DNA from 2 places in the Pseudidiomarina terrestris genome. Region 2 is predicted to be linked to the other one. Evidence: predicted binding sites of a transcription regulator. Region 2 holds the regulator's gene; the other holds the start of a gene.
The links. The regulator ArgR, encoded in region 2, controls arginine synthesis, uptake and breakdown. The targets are predictions, from matches to a motif close to ANTGAATANNTATTCANT.
Positions count from the first base shown of each region.

Region 1: the regulator ArgR is predicted to act here: its motif matches at 2,794-2,811, upstream of argC (N-acetyl-gamma-glutamyl-phosphate reductase).

Region 1 covers NZ_JAGGJE010000006.1:90,835-95,264, forward strand. The annotation lists gene J6J28_RS12135 (argininosuccinate synthase) at 1-6, opposite strand, end outside; gene argF (ornithine carbamoyltransferase) at 3-917, opposite strand; gene argB (acetylglutamate kinase) at 970-1,737, opposite strand; gene argC (N-acetyl-gamma-glutamyl-phosphate reductase) at 1,734-2,756, opposite strand; gene dps (DNA starvation/stationary phase protection protein Dps) at 2,964-3,488, opposite strand; gene J6J28_RS12160 (malic enzyme-like NAD(P)-binding protein) at 3,589-4,430, opposite strand, start outside.
Region 2 covers NZ_JAGGJE010000001.1:306,681-311,110, forward strand. The annotation lists gene J6J28_RS01430 (DUF885 domain-containing protein) at 1-1,145, opposite strand, end outside; gene J6J28_RS01435 (Dyp-type peroxidase) at 1,306-2,220, shown strand; gene argR (transcriptional regulator ArgR) at 2,267-2,734, opposite strand; gene mdh (malate dehydrogenase) at 2,919-3,851, shown strand; gene rrtA (rhombosortase) at 3,944-4,430, shown strand, end outside.

The sequences.
Region 1 (4,430 bases), on a different contig from region 2:
TTTCATGCCTGAGCTCCTGCAAATAACTGAACTAAAATTGCGTTTTGTGCGTGTAAACGATTTTCGGCCTGATGTAAGACCAGCGACTGCGGGCCATCAATTACCTCGGCAGTAACCTCGCGGCCGCGGTACGCAGGAAGGCAATGCATAAAATAGCTGGCGCCGAGCTGCTGCATCAGATCGTTATTGACCTGAAAAGGGGCAAAGTCATGCATCACCTGATTACTGTCCCGCTCCTGCCCCATTGAGAACCAGGTGTCGGTATAAATCGCATCGGTTTGTTGTAGATTGCTGAAGTCGTGGTGCAGGGAAATACTCCCGCCATTTTCCTGCGCCGTTTGCTGTGCCAAAGCAAGGGCATCAGCATTGGGCTCATACCCTTCCGGCGTCACGATTTGTAAGTCCATTCCAACCAGCGCTGCACCTGACATCAGCGCCTGGCAAACATTGTTACCATCGCCAATATAGGTCAGCGTGACCTTACTCAAATCGCCCAGCTGTTCAGTCAGGGTGAGCAAGTCAGCCATTGCCTGACACGGATGACAGACATCACTCAGTGCATTGATGACGGGTTTGTCTGAGGCTTGTGCAAGTTCCTCCAGGGTCGCCTGCGAGAACACCCGCGCGACAATGGCGTCGTGCCATAGCGCCAGATTCGCACCAACATCGGTCGCGGGCTCGCGACTGCCCATCAGATTCGCAGCATCAAGGTAAATACTGTGGCCGCCCAAGCGGTGGATACCTGCCGCAAAACTCGCGCGGGTGCGCAGCGAGGGCTTCTCAAATACCAGCGCGATGCTTTTGCCCTGCAGATGGTTTTGCCAGGTCGTGGGGCGTTGTTTGATGGTCTGGGCCAGGTCCAGTAATTGTGCCACTTGCGCGCTTGATAAGTCCCGCAGTGCTAGTAAATCTTGCATGATGATTCCAACTTAATAACTGATTCTAAAAAATGAATAGGGTAATAGCTGCTTAGAAACGAATGCGGGTTCCGGCCGCCTCACCCTTTGCCAGTCGGGTCAGTGCGTTGGCGTCTTGCCAGCCGGCCACCGCGATACTTCGTCGCGAATGTTGTGCGGCTTGTAAAGCGGCGTTTAATTTCACCACCATGCCATCGCGCACGATCCCGTCGCTGATAAGCTGCAGAACCTGCGTGGCATCAATGGAGTCAATGAGGAGGCCATCGCGGTCGAGAATGCCGGCCACGTCGGTTAGTAAAATAAGGTCTGCATGCAGCACTTGCGCGACCGCGCCTGCGGCAAGATCAGCGTTAATATTGAGTCGCTGGCCATCGGCACTTAGGCCAATGGAGCTGAGGATGGGTAAGTAGTTGGCGTCCAATAACAGCTCAAGTAACTTACTGCTGTGCGGTTGCGGAATGCCCACCGCACCCCGTGTGGTATCAACCTCACACCGCACGGTGGACCCTGCCTGCAAGGTCAGCCCCACGCTGGCTAAGCCATGTTGCTGCGCTATAGCGCAAAGCTGTGAATTGAGATCGCCAGCAAGTACGCCGGCGACAATCGGCATCTGTGCAGCAGGGGTGACCCGCTGACCGTCGGTTTTTGTCGAGACTTCGCCCAACCGCTGTAACAGCGCCTGCACCTGATCGCCACCGCCGTGCACCAGCACCAGTGGCCGCAAGGCAGCGAGCTTCTGTACGGTGCTGAAAAGTTGACTTAACGCGGTGGGGTCGGTGAGCACCCGACCGCCTATTTTGATGACCAGTGGCGTCGTCATACCACGGCTCCAAGGTTCAATAAGCCCGCGCTAGCTGGCAGCCGGAAATACTGATTCGCCAGCTGCACCGCTTGTGCTGCTGCGCCTTTGAGTAAGTTATCAATGGCAACACTGAAAATAAGCTGTTGCTCGTGCAACTTAAAGTAAATGTCACAGTAAGGGGTCGCAACAACCTGCGCTAGCTTGGGCGGGGTATCGACGAGCCGTATCAGCGGTTGATCGGCGTAGCATGCTGCCAGACTGTCTTCGATCGTTGCCGCCGAGATACCAGCTTGCACCTGGGCATAAATGGTCGCCAGAATGCCACGCTTAAAATGACCCAGATGCGGCACAAACAGCACCTCACGACCAATGCTCTGAGCCATTTCTGGCTGATGCCGGTGCGACGCAATCCCATAGGCCTGCAAGCTGACTTCCGCGCAACTGGTGTGCAGCTGGGCTTTGCGACCGGCACCGGTGACACCGCTGACCGCGTTGACAATTGGCACAGAGTACTGGGCCAACAAATGACTTATGGGGCGAAGTGCCAGTGCGGCTGCGGTCGGGTAACAGCCGGGCACGGCGATCAAGGGCTCGTCGCCCCGCAACTGCGAGAATTCGGCCAAACCATAAGGCACAGCAGCCTCAAGCTTAGGTTGCTTAAAGCCATACGCCTGCAGGTGTTGATGCGCGTCGCGCAGCCGAAAAGCACCGGACAGATCAAAGACGACCAGGCCAGCGGCAATCAGCTGTGGCGCGAGTTCAGCACTGGTTTCATGGGGAAGCGCTAAAAAAACCACCCGAACCTGTTGCGCCAATTGCGGCAACAGATCCGAGTGCCAAGGTTGCAGAATCTGCTCGCACCGACCACTCAATTGCGGATACAACGCGGAGATGGGCTCTGCTTTCTCACGTGCGCTCGAGGAAAATGCATGAGTCAAGGTAAACTCTGGATGATTATGCAGTAACCAGACGAGCTCAGCGCCACTGTAGCCGCTCGCTCCAAAAACAGCGCATTGTATGGTTTCTTGCTTAGACATTCACAGTAAACTTATGACCCAAAGATGGCGTAAGTATAGTGAATATAAATTCACAAAACAAGCATAAGTATTGATCTTTTGCGGAGGCTTCCGTCGCGCGGCGCGGTTACGTTCTTTCAGATAGTGAGCGGAGCGAATTGCAGGTTGGAAAATAAAAAAGGGCCATCGCCTGCGACGATAGCCCCTGCGGAAAAATCAGGTGTTGGGTTAAGTTTTAAGTTCACCAGTTGCTGACTCAAGATGAGCACGCACGAACCACTGGTATTGCTCAAGCTCAGCCAGTTGGCCCGTTAACATGTCCTCTGAGACTGGGTCCAGGTCGGCGAGTTTTTCCAGCGCGGCTCTGTGATCAGAGTTCACGCCATCGTAAACCTTATCGAGGGCGACCAGATGGTCTTTAACCAAGCCCCGGCCAAGGGAGTAATCTTCCCAGCGACGGCGGTCGACCAAATACTTTGGCGTGCCGTTCGGAACGCCACCGAGGGTCGCGATGCGTTCAGCTATGGTATCTGTCATTTCGCGCACGGAATCGACCTGCGGGTCGAGCATCTCATGCACGCCGATAAAGTTGGGGCCGACGACATTCCAGTGAATGTGCTTCAGTGTCAGCTGCAAATCGATGAGCGCCACCAATCTGTCGTCAAGCAACTTAATGGTTTCGTGAGCGGCCTTATCTTTCAGGCCTGGTGCGGTAAACTCTGCTGTTTTCTTAGTTTGGTCCGTATGAGACATTAATAACCTCCCTAACGTTTGCGTCGTATTTCATTACGCCTCGTCAGCAAGTATAGATCAGTTAAGGTCTTGTCAATCCAGAACGAAAAAGGCGGAGTACTCACTCCGCCATATAATTCTTCGGTAGGTCGATGCGGGCGGCGCCGGAGGCGACGGCTGCTTCAGCGACGGCACGCGAAACGCGGGTTTTCAAACGCGGATCGATGGGTTTGGGAATGATGTAATCCACACCAAACTCAAGTTTATCAACGCCAGCTGCTTTTAAGACGCTTTCCGGAACAGGCTCTTTGGCCAGACTACGGATGGCCTCAACCGCGGCAATCTTCATTTCGTCATTAATCGCCCGGGCGCGGACATCAAGAGCGCCGCGGAACATAAACGGAAAGCAAAGTACGTTATTGACCTGATTCGGATAATCCGAGCGGCCGGTGGCCATGATCAAGTCGTCGCGGACTTTATGGGCCAGTTCCGGCTTAATTTCCGGATCAGGATTGGAGCAAGCAAACACAATAGGCTTTTCGGCCATAAGTTTCAGTGCGTCGGGGCTCAGCAGATCCGGGCCGGACACACCAACAAAGACGTCAGCTTCGCTAATCACTTCTTCTAATGTACGTTTATCCGTGTTGTTGGCGAACAAGGCTTTGTACTGATTCAGGTCTTCGCGACGGGTATGAATGACCCCTTTGGAGTCCAGCATATAGATGTGCTCACGCTGGGCGCCACACTTGATCAGCAGTTCCATGCAGGCAATAGCGGCCGCGCCGGCGCCCAAACAGACAATTTGTGCCTTGCGCAGTTCTTTGCCCTGAATTTCCAATGCATTTAACAGGCCGGCGGCGGTCACAATGGCGGTACCGTGTTGGTCGTCATGAAAAATCGGCACATCACAGCGCTCAATCAGTGCTTCTTCAATTTCAAAACACTCCGGCGCCTTAATATCTT
Region 2 (4,430 bases):
ATTTCAGCTGGCACAGGTGCAATACCATAAGGTTGCCGTGGCAGCAGTTTAAAGAACTTCGGCAGCTCACCATCCATGCGTTTGGCGATATAAGAAGCTTCTTTTAGCAACTCTTCAGCTGAGGTCGGGTAAAATTGCGGATCCGTGCGTAAGAATTCGACAAACTCATCAAAGTTTCCGTCAAAGCCAGATTGCTCAATCACCACCGCCATTTCATTGCGAATACGCGCAACTTCGGCCAGACCTTTGGCGTGGATCTCGGCTGGGGTCAGGCTCAGCGTGGTGAAGTGCTCAATTCTATTCTGATAATAAGCATCGCCGTTGGGCAAAGCACTGGCACCGACGGACTCACGGCAGTTCGGCAGATAGTCCATCACCATAAAGTCAAAATAGTTCTGGTAAGCCGGAATCACTGCATCGTCAATGACTTGTGCTGCGGCCACCTGTAAAGCTTCCCATTGGGCATCATCGATAAACGCCGGCTGCTGCAACAAGGGTTGGTAGAACACGCTATCGCGCGGGTCCTGCACAATGAAGGCAGCGATACTGTCTTCAAAGCCGACCATCGCCGCACGCGGCTGGGTGTAGCCTTCTTTAAGGCCGCGCTCAAGCCAGGCGGTCTGCTCATTCATATAACGTGGAACCGTGGCCAGCTTAGCGACATAATTCTGGTAGTCTTCATAGCTGCGAAGGGCGGTATTGCGCACCATGAAAGATAAAGAACTGTGAAATCCGCCTTCTGCGTTTAACGGCATGTAATGTTCGTTAAAGTCATAACTGTCGACATTATTTTGCAGACGGTAAGTGAGCATGCGCCAATTGATATAGGCCTGACGAGATAATGCGTCGGTATCGATACTTTGTAGCTCGTTGAGCCACTGCCGTTGTTGCTCAGCGCGGGCCGCAAGTGCCTCTGGCGTCATGCTCGGTAGCGCAGCATCAAGGTTTTCACTGCCGACAGGATTTTGCATGCCTTCCCAAACGCGTTCTGCCATAGTGGTAAAACGCTGGTCTTCACTGGCCACCGTGCTGGTTTCAGCAGCTGTTGCTGAGGCATCTGCACCTGAAGTTGTGGCGCAGCCGCCCAATAGCATGGCCAGCGAGGCGGCCATCAAAGTAGTTGTAAATCGCTGTGGTAGTCCCATAATAACTCCGCTTAAATTCTCATTTTTTTAGATAATCTTTGCTAGACTGACAAGCATTGTATGCCAGTTGTTAAGCAGCGCAAGTTGGTTGCGACCAAGCTGCATGGTTTTTCGAGCAAGTACCGCTAACAATAACGATTACAAATTGGTGAGGACACCCATGGCACAAGCGCAAAAAGGCATCTTCGCAGAGCCGAATTTGCATGGCTTAACATTATCATTGAACGTAATGACCGATGATGTTGTGAGTGTACGGCGTAAGTTAGCCCGAATTCCTGCTCTGCTCAATGAGCTTGACGAGCGCTTTTCAGAAGCTTTACTCAGTGGTTACGTCGCTATCGGCAGTGATTACTGGGACATTCTTTATCCTCAGCAGCGGCCCTCACAACTGGGGCAATTTCCCGACCTGCGTGATGGTGATCGACAGGCGCCACGTGAGCCCGTCGACCTGTTACTGACCGTGCGCTCGGATCGTTTCGATGTCAATTATCACAGTGCCCGCGCGCTGCTCGAGTGGCTTGGTCACGACGTCGAGCTCACTGAACAGTTACCGACGTTTCGATTTATGGATGGACGTGATCTGACTGGCTTTATTGATGCGCCGGAAAACCCACGCGGCATTCGCCGTCGTCAGTTGGCACTGATTCATGCCGATGATGATCCGGTATTCGCCGGCGGCAGCTACTTGTATGTGCAGAAATTCCGGCACGATTTGCGGCGCTGGGAACAGCTTACGCAAGAGATGCAGGAGTTTGTGATCGGCCGCAAGAAGCTTACCGGAGAACGTATCAGTGAAGCCGTGTTGCAGATGGTCTCGCATACCCAAAAGGCCAAACTTCAGAATGAACGTGAACAACCTTTAAGTATGTTGCGTCAGAATATGCCATGGGGCGATATGCGCGAGCAGGGCTTACTCGCCATGTACTTTTCCGGCCAGTCGCGTGACATACTGCAGTGGTTAAAGCAACGCTATATAGCGGATGAGAACGGCGATTACGATCCCTTGCTGGACTACACTGAAGCTGTCAGTAATGCCGCATTCTTTGCGCCATCCGTCGATTTCCTGACGCAGTAGCCATGAGTTCTGTTTGCGCCATAACGATCACCAGCGGACACAACGGCTAAGCGACGTTCTCAAACAGCTCGGTCACCTTCTGTAGCGTAAAGTCGATGTCAGACACTTTGACCGGCGCAATAAAAATCGTATCGTCCCCGGCAATCGTACCAAGTACACCTTCTTTCTTGCCGACAGAATCGAGTAAGCGCGCAATAAGTTGCGCGGCGCCTGGTGAGGTACGAATAATCACCATCACATCATTATGCTGAATATCCAATACTAATTGCGATAATGGAGCCCGCGTGGAAGGGATGCCTAATTCCGCAGGCAGACAGTAGACCATTTCCTGCCGGGCATTACGGGTGCGCACCGCGCCATATTTGCTTAGCAACCGTGAGACCTTAGATTGACTAATATTGTCGAAGCCTAACTCTTTCATGGCATCTACAATCTCGCTTTGCGAGCCATACCGCTCTTCTTTCAATAGCCCTTTAAAGGTATCAATCATCGCTTCTGGTTTGGCTTGGGTCATGGTGCAAAATGGCCTCTTGAGTTCGTTTCGTTGACCGGGATAAGCGCTTGCCAACCCGTTGAAACGTCAGTCTATCGCAAAAGCTCACAAACGCCTAGCCAGGCGCCTTTCGGTTGTAATTTGGACGCTTTTGGAGTAGGCTTTTGGCATCAAAAATTTCCCTAACAACTGGATGGAGTCTGAGATGAAAGTTGCAGTTTTAGGTGCAGCTGGCGGTATCGGCCAAGCACTATCATTACTTTTAAAAACCCAATTACCTGCTGGATCTGAGCTGGCGCTGTATGACGTTGCGCCCGTAGTACCAGGCGTTGCTGTTGATCTCAGCCACATCCCGACCGCAGTCAATGTTAAAGGCTATGGCAAAGATGATCTGGCACCAGCACTGGTTGGCGCAGACATCGTATTGATCCCAGCCGGCGTGCCACGTAAGCCTGGTATGGACCGCTCGGATCTGTTCAATATCAATGCCGGTATTGTTTCCAATCTGATTGAAGCGATTGCAGATAATTGCCCGGATGCAGCGATTGGCCTTATCACTAACCCGGTAAACACCACTGTTGCCATCGCCAAGCGTGTGCTAGAGAAAAAAGGCGTCTACAACAAAAACAAGCTGTTTGGTGTCACTACCTTGGATGTGATTCGTGCAGAGACCTTTGTTGCTGAGATCCACGGCAAGAACCCTGCGGAAGTTCAGGTTCCGGTCATTGGTGGCCACAGCGGTACCACGATTCTGCCACTGTTGTCGCAAACCGGTCTTGATTTCAGCGACGAGCAAATTGAGCAACTGACGCACCGCATCCAGAATGCCGGTACTGAAGTTGTTGAAGCGAAAGCCGGCGGCGGCTCAGCCACCCTTTCTATGGGTCAGGCGGCAGCGCGTTTCTGCTTGTCACTGGTCAAAGCCCTGCAGGGCGACGACAGTGTTGTTGAGTGCACTTATGTGGAAACCGATGGTAGCGATGCCTTGTTCTTCGCTCATCCTGTCCGTTTAGGTCCAAAGGGTGTTGAAGAAATCCTGCCGTATGGCGAACTGAGCGATTTCGAGAAAAAAGCGAAAGCGTCAATGCTCGACGGCTTGAAGAACGACATTCAAACCGGTTTGGATTTCGTCAAGTAAGGGCAGCCCTGCTTCCCTAGCGTTGTCATACGACACAAGCGCCGGGTCAGCTGCTAGCAGCTCCCGGCGCTTTTTTATAGGTGAATCCAGCGATGCAGTTGTTCGGTTTAACGATTCCTACTTCACGTGAGGCGCTGCTACCTACAGTTAGTGTTATGGTGTTGCTGACCCTCATCATGATGCTTCCCAATGCCTGGCAAGACATGCTTAAGCTCAACCGTCACGGGGTCATCGAAGGGCAGCATTTATGGCAGCTTTTCAGTGGTCAGCTGGTGCACCATAATTGGCCACATTTAGGTTTGAACCTGTTAGGCCTGCTGGTCTGCTGGGCACTGTTCATCGATCACCAAAGCGGCTGGCGTCGCTGGCTGGGCGTCCCTGTGATTATGCTAAGTAGTAGCCTGGCGCAGGTCTACTTTGATCCTGACGTACGCTTCTATGCGGGATTTTCAGGAACCTTATATGGCATTTTTGCCTATTGTGCATTGACAGATGTACTGCAGAAACGCTGGCTGGGTGCGCTTATTTTGATCGGCTTAGTGGGCAAAGTCGTATTTGACCTGATTTATCTGCCGGAAC